2 linked regions of the Allochromatium vinosum DSM 180 genome follow. The main gene of each other region encodes a partner of the protein of the gene in region 2 in a complex. Links are inferred from orthologs where the notes say so. Each region holds a gene or a part of one and is shown on either strand. Other genes may lie near its edges. The genes, in order: pabB and ALVIN_RS00845.

Region 1 (3,212 bases), 3.0 Mb from region 2 along the record:
GGTTTGGAGCTCCCGAGTGTTTTCTGCAGCAGGCGCTTCAAGACGAGCGCTTGCCCCCTGTCGGAAGCAATAGTCTGGTCGAAACCCAAGGGTTTCTCTGGTTACCGGGCGGCTCACTCGGGAAGCGGATTCCCATACAGCCCCCTCAACGGGTGAGCCAAGCAGTGGCTGACATGAAGGAAATCATTCCGGCATTTGCAGCAATTCTAGATGGATTGGTAGATCCGGCTAATCACCCACATCCAAAACTTGCTAATCGATGGGCGACAGCACTGGATTGGTACGGTGAGGGATGCCGTGAGTCAAGTGATGCGATAGCGTTGGCTAAGCTTGGTACCTGTCTTGATGTGTTGTGCTGCGGAGGCAAGAACGTTGGCATTCGAGATATGGTAGTCCATCTTACCGGCACAGATAGAAATACGCAGGTGGTACAGGGTGTCCGCCCTCGCACCCTAGAGCAATTAATCAAGGATATCTATGATCATGGCCGGTCGCAGATACTTCATGGAACGCACTACGACAGGCTGGAATCATTCGCGGTTGAGCGGCAGCATGCTGCCTACCTCGCTCGGATCGTGTTAATCGAGATTGCACTACGGCTGCAAAGCTTTAACGGTCTTGACGAGGCCAAAGCATTCCGGACTATTTAACCACCGTTTTTGGTTTTTGGGTCGCTCGAGTCGGTGTCGGTATCGATTTCCTAACAAGTGGTTGAACCCGAAAAACCGAGGGAACCTCAGAATGTAAAGAGTTTACTGCTCGCGCTCCCAGTCTTCCGCATTGGCCACGAAAAAGTCCTCGCCGGAACGGCGAATGACCCCTAAGCGGTTCATGCCCGCTAATTGCCTGCTCTACGAGACTTTTTAGATTGTCTCCAAACTGACTAACGCTAACGGCATCCATAATACCCATCCTCGGTTGTACGGGAATGCCGCTAAGTCGAGGCGTTATGTTGAACGGCCGATTGGAGTAAATCGAGCAAGGGTGCCGCCTTGTGATAGGTCTCGCGATACTCGGACTCGGGGTCGGAATCGATGACGATGCCGCCGCCGGCCCAGAAGCGGGCGACGCTGTCGGCGTGGACCAGGGTACGAATGACGATGTTGGTATCCATCGCCCCATCGAAGCCCAGATAACCGATAGCCCCGCAATAGACACCGCGCCGGTTGGGTTCCAGTTCCTCGATGATCTCCATGGCGCGGCGTTTGGGCGCGCCCGTGATCGAACCGCCGGGGAAGGCCGCGCGCAGTAGATCGAGCGCCGTGCGTCCGGCATCCAGGCGCCCAGCAACGGTGCTGACCAGATGATGGACGCGGGCGAAACGCTCGATCTCGAACAGCGCCGGCACCCGAACGCTCCCGGTCGCACACACCCGCCCCAGATCATTCCTCAGCAGATCGACGATCATCACATTCTCAGCCCGATCCTTGGCACTCAGACGCAGCGACTCGGCCAGACGCGCATCCTCAACCGGATCGGTCGAGCGCGGGCGCGTGCCCTTGATCGGGCGGGTCTCGACCCAGCCGTCCCGGACCTGGAGAAAGCGCTCAGGCGAGGAACACAGAATCTGCGCATCAGGCGTGCTCAGATAGGCACTGAAGGGCGCGGCGTTGAGCGCCCGCAGTCGCTGATAGGCCGTCCAGGGATCACCCGTGACCGGAGCGGCGAAGCGCTGGGCAAAATTGACCTGATAACAGTCGCCCGCGATCAGATAGTCCCGAATCCTTGCCAGCGCCTGAAGATAGCCCGCGTGCGTCAGATTGGACTCCACCGGGCCGAGCGTCCGGAACGGCTCGCGAACCCGGCGCGCGACCGGCGCCGACAACCGCGCCGCCCAGGTGTCGAGCCGACGCGCATCCCAGCCGACCAGACAGGCACGCCGCGCGACGTGATCCAGGATCAAGGCCCAGTCATAGACCCCCACAGCCAGCTCAGGCAGGCGCTCGGCATCGTGTGCCAGACTCGGCAGCGGCACGAAGCGGCGCGCCAGGTCATAGCCGAAATAGCCGATCGCCCCGCCGACGAAGGGCAATCCGGGGACGGTCTCACGCTTCGGCCCCAGGAGCTCGCCCAACAGATCGAGCGGGTCGGCGTGCGAGCGCCCCGTCGAGCCATGGGCACACCACGTACTTTCAGCGCCGCGCGTGACCAGTGTCGCGACCGGATCGGCCGTCAGGATGTCGAAGCGACCCTGATCGCTGAACGGACGCCCGCTGTCGAGCCACACCGGCCAGGGATGGTCGAGCAGTCGCTCCATGCAGGAGCCGGCATCGGGTCGATACTCGAAATCGCGAATCAAAGGGGTCATCGGGCGGGAAACGATCGTATGAACGGAATGTCGCCGACTGTGCGCGCCTCGCGTCCGCCAAGGCTTGTCGGTCCGGGCGGTCCATCGTAGCATGATCGCCCATCGGTCTCGGCCTGCCGGATGGCCCGATCGCTGACGATCAACGATCAGGCGCCTCGATTCCCTTCCAGCCCCCTTATCGCACAGGACTCGTCTCCATGACGCACTCGCCCCTGCAATCGAGGATCTCATGGCTACTCTGGTCGCTCGCGGGGCTGACCTTGGTCGCTCCGGTGCTCGCCTGGCTCGCTCCCGCGCTCGTCCCCTGGACGGTCTTGATCCTGATTCCGGCCATCGGACTCGCGGGCTGGGGGCAGCGTTCCTTGCAACGCGGTTTCGCGCCCCTGTCGCGTCTGACCCAGGTGATCGAACAGGCCGGTCGCGGCCGGTTCGTGCAGCGCATCACCCACCTTCAGTGCGAGGACGAGATCGCCCGTCTCTGCTGGGGAATGAACGACCTTCTGGACCGTCTGGAGGTCTATTTTCAGACCCCGACCGGCGGGAGCGCCACGGGACTCGAAACCCTCAGACAACAGCTCGACCGCGACTGGTCGGGCGACTTCGAGCAGGCACTGAAGCAGTGCGAACGATTGCGTGCCGAATGCGCTGAACGCGAACGCACCCATGGACGCTACCGGCTGCTCGAACGCACTCAGGCACTCAACAGCACCAACCTGCTGTCCAATCTGGCCTCCAGTCAGCAGGATCTGGCGAGCGTCAACCGGGAGATGCAGTCGGTGCTCGATCTGGCCACGACCACGGCGAGCGAGGCCGAGGATGGCCAAGCCACCGTCGGTCAGGTCGTGACCTATCTGCACGCCATCGCCGAGCGCATCAATCACGTCGCCGATGCCGTGGCGCGACT
Region 2 (3,144 bases):
GATAGGCATCGGCGCCCTGGAAGAAGTCCACATCGGTCAGCACCGAGAGACAGGCCGCACCGCCGCGTTCATAGCCCGCCGCGATCTCCGCCGGATGGAAGTCGGCACGCAGCACGCCCTTGCTCGGACTGGCTTTCTTGACCTCGGCGATCACCGCCGGCTCACCGGCCGCGACCCGCGTTTGAAGCGCGGCGGCGAAACCACGCACCGGCCCGACATCGGCCAGCGCCGCGCTCAGATCGGCGTCTGAGCGGCGTATGCGCCGCTCGCTGATTTCCTCGATCTTGCGCTGAACGATCTTTTTCAGGATATCCGGGGTATCGGTCATGAGCCTTTGCGTCATCTGTGAAGGGTCAATCGAAGCGCTTGGTCAGGGCGACCAGACGTTCCAGGCGTCGCTGGGCCTCACCGCTGTCGATCACCTGAGCCGCCACGGTCACGCCCTCGGCGAGCGAGCCGGCACGCCCGGCGGCATAGATGGCTGCACCGGCGTTGAGCCGCACGATGTCGCGCGCGGGTCCGGGTTCACCGGCGAGCACGCTCAGCAGCAGCGCCAGACTCTCGGCCGGACCCGACACGCGGATCGCCTCCAGCGGCGCGCGCTGGAGTCCGAAATCCTCGGGCCGCAGACTGTAGACACGGACTTCGCCATCGCGCAGTTCAGCCACATCCGTGCTGTCGGCGATGCTGATCTCGTCGAGTCCGTCGCGCGCGTGGACCACCAGCACGTGCCGGCTGCCGAGCCGTTGCAGCACCAGGGCGAGCGGTTCGAGCAACTCGGCGCTGAAGACGCCGAGCACCTGATTGGGTACCCGCGCCGGGTTGGTCAGCGGCCCCAGGACATTGAAAATGGTGCGCACGCCCAGCTCGCGCCGGGGAACGACGGCGTGCTTCATGGCGCTGTGATGACCGGGCGCGAACATGAAGCCGACCCCGACCTCGCGCACGCAGCGGGCGACCTGCTCGGCGGTGAGATCGAGCCGGAGCCCGGCCGCTTCCAGCACGTCGGCCGCGCCGGACTTGCTGGAGACCGAGCGGTTGCCGTGCTTGGCGACATGGCAGCCGGCGGCGGCGGCGACGAACATGCTGGTGGTCGAGACGTTGAAAGTGCCCGAACAGTCGCCCCCGGTGCCGACGATGTCGACGGTGTGATCCAGTCCGCAGAGATCGACCCCGGTGGCCAGTTCGCGCATCACGGCGGCGGCGGCGGCGATCTCGGTCACGCTCTCGCCCTTCATGTGCAGCGCGATCAGGAAGCCGGCGATCTGGGCCGGGGTGGCACCGCCGGTCATGATGCGGCGCATCACCGCGCTCATCTCGTCGCCACTGAGATCACGGCGTTCGATACAGCGCGTGATGGCGTCCTTGAGTTCCATGTCAGCGGTCCTCCAGGAAGTTCTGGAGCAGACGATGGCCCTGTTCGGTGAGGATGGATTCGGGATGGAACTGCACGCCCTGGATCGGCAGCGTGCGATGACGCACACCCATGATGCATTCGCGCGTACCATCCGGGTTCTGAGTCCAGGCCGTGACTTCCAGGCAGTCCGGCAGGGTCTCGGGTTCGATCACCAGCGAGTGATAGCGCGTGGCCCCGAAGGGATTGGGCAGAGTGTTGAAGACGCCTTGATCACTGTGATACACCGGCGAGGTCTTGCCGTGCATGACCTCGGGCGCCTTGACGATGCGCCCGCCGAACGCCTGACCGATCGACTGATGCCCCAGACAGACGCCGAGGATCGGCACCGCGCCGGCCAGACGCTCGATCAGGGCCACCGAGATCCCGGCCTCGTGCGGCGTGCAGGGACCGGGCGAGATCACGACCCGTTCGGGCGCGAGCGCGACCGCCTCCTCGACCGTCAGCTCGTCGTTGCGGACGACCTTCACCTCGGCACCCAGCTCGCCGAAATACTGCACCAGGTTGTAGGTGAAGGAATCGTAGTTGTCGATCATCAGCAGCATAGACAGGGCATCCTTGGATTCTTGGGACGACGCGGCATTCTCGCCGAAACGCCCCGCGAACGAAACCGGCGTGATACGGCACTCGCCCGAACGTTCGCGATTCATGTTTCAATACCGGCTCGACCCGAACCTCGTTCCATTCCGCAAGCGTGAGAACAACCGATGGATGTCGAACTGATCGAGATCCAGGAATTCCTGGCCAGTCATCCGCCGTTCGATCAACTGCCCGAGGAGACGCTGGCCCGTCTTCCACGACGTCTGTCGGTGCGCTATTTCCGTCGCGGCACGCCCTTTCCGCCCGAGGCGGCCGATTCGCCCTGTCTCTACATCCTGCGCCGCGGCGCGGTGGAGCTGCGCAACACGCGCGGCGAGTTGGTCGGCAAGCTGGCCGAGGGCGATCTGTGCGAACAGCACTGCCGGATCTCGGAGGACGAACCACGTTTCCAGGGCAACACCGCCGAGGACACGCTCGTCTATGCCCTGCCCTGCGCGGATCTGACCGAGCTGCGCGCCGCGCACCCCGCCTTCGCCGAACACTTCGAGCAGTCGACCTCGCGCCGGTTGCGCAAGGCGCTCGACGTGGTGACCGAGTCGCCATCCAGCGGCACCGGGCTGATGACGGTACAGGTGCGCGACATGGTCCAGCGCGCGCCCATCGCGACCCGTCCCGAGACCAGTATCCGTGACGCCGCGCGCATCATGTCCGAGCACCATGTCTCCTCGCTCCTGATCATGGACGGCGAACATCTGGCCGGCATGATCACCGACCGCGATCTGCGCAATCGCTGTGTCGCGGCGGGGCTGGCGACCGATCAGCCGGTGCGCGCGATCATGACCGAGAAGCTGACCACGGTCGACATGGATACGCTCGGTTTCCAGGCGCTCATCGCCATGACCCGGCTCAATGTGCACCATCTGCCGGTGGTGGAGAACGGACGGGTCGTGGGGCTGATCTCATCGACCGACTTCACCCGTTTCCAGAGCGCCAACTCGATCTATCTGGTCGGCGACATCCATCGCGCCGATTCCATCGAGACCCTGGCCCAGATCGGAGCCAAGATCGCCGAATTACAGGTGCATCTGATCCTGGGTGGAGCGACGGCGACCCAGGTCGGACAGGCGATCAGCGCCATCACCGACGCCATCACCCTGCGTCTGATCGAGCTGGCCGAGGCCGATCTCGGC

What was found.
Region 1: the proteins of ALVIN_RS00845 (region 2) and pabB are in contact, whole or in part, in a solved structure (PDB 8RP0), measured with the Escherichia coli proteins. The link is inferred for Allochromatium vinosum DSM 180 from one-to-one orthologs.

The regions. Positions count from the first base shown.
Region 1 is NC_013851.1:3,171,346-3,174,557, reverse strand. Bases 122-3,015 are described here. They hold pabB (aminodeoxychorismate synthase component I), read right to left. Parts: upstream 2,309-3,015; coding sequence 935-2,308; downstream 122-934. Other genes in these bases: ALVIN_RS13995 (methyl-accepting chemotaxis protein), read left to right, coding at 2,506-3,015; ALVIN_RS14005 (hypothetical protein), read left to right, coding at 122-650. Also shown: more of ALVIN_RS14005, read left to right, coding at 1-121; more of ALVIN_RS13995, read left to right, coding at 3,016-3,212. UniProt on the Escherichia coli protein: Part of a heterodimeric complex that catalyzes the two-step biosynthesis of 4-amino-4-deoxychorismate (ADC), a precursor of p-aminobenzoate (PABA) and tetrahydrofolate.
Region 2 is NC_013851.1:177,568-180,711, reverse strand. What follows is about bases 169-2,994. They hold ALVIN_RS00845 (anthranilate synthase component II), read right to left. Parts: upstream 1,960-2,994; coding sequence 1,378-1,959; downstream 169-1,377. Other genes in these bases: ALVIN_RS00840 (putative nucleotidyltransferase substrate binding domain-containing protein), read left to right, coding at 2,122-2,994; trpD (anthranilate phosphoribosyltransferase), read right to left, coding at 354-1,376; trpC (indole-3-glycerol phosphate synthase TrpC), read right to left, coding at 169-328. Also shown: more of trpC, read right to left, coding at 1-168; more of ALVIN_RS00840, read left to right, coding at 2,995-3,144. UniProt on the Escherichia coli protein: Part of a heterodimeric complex that catalyzes the two-step biosynthesis of 4-amino-4-deoxychorismate (ADC), a precursor of p-aminobenzoate (PABA) and tetrahydrofolate.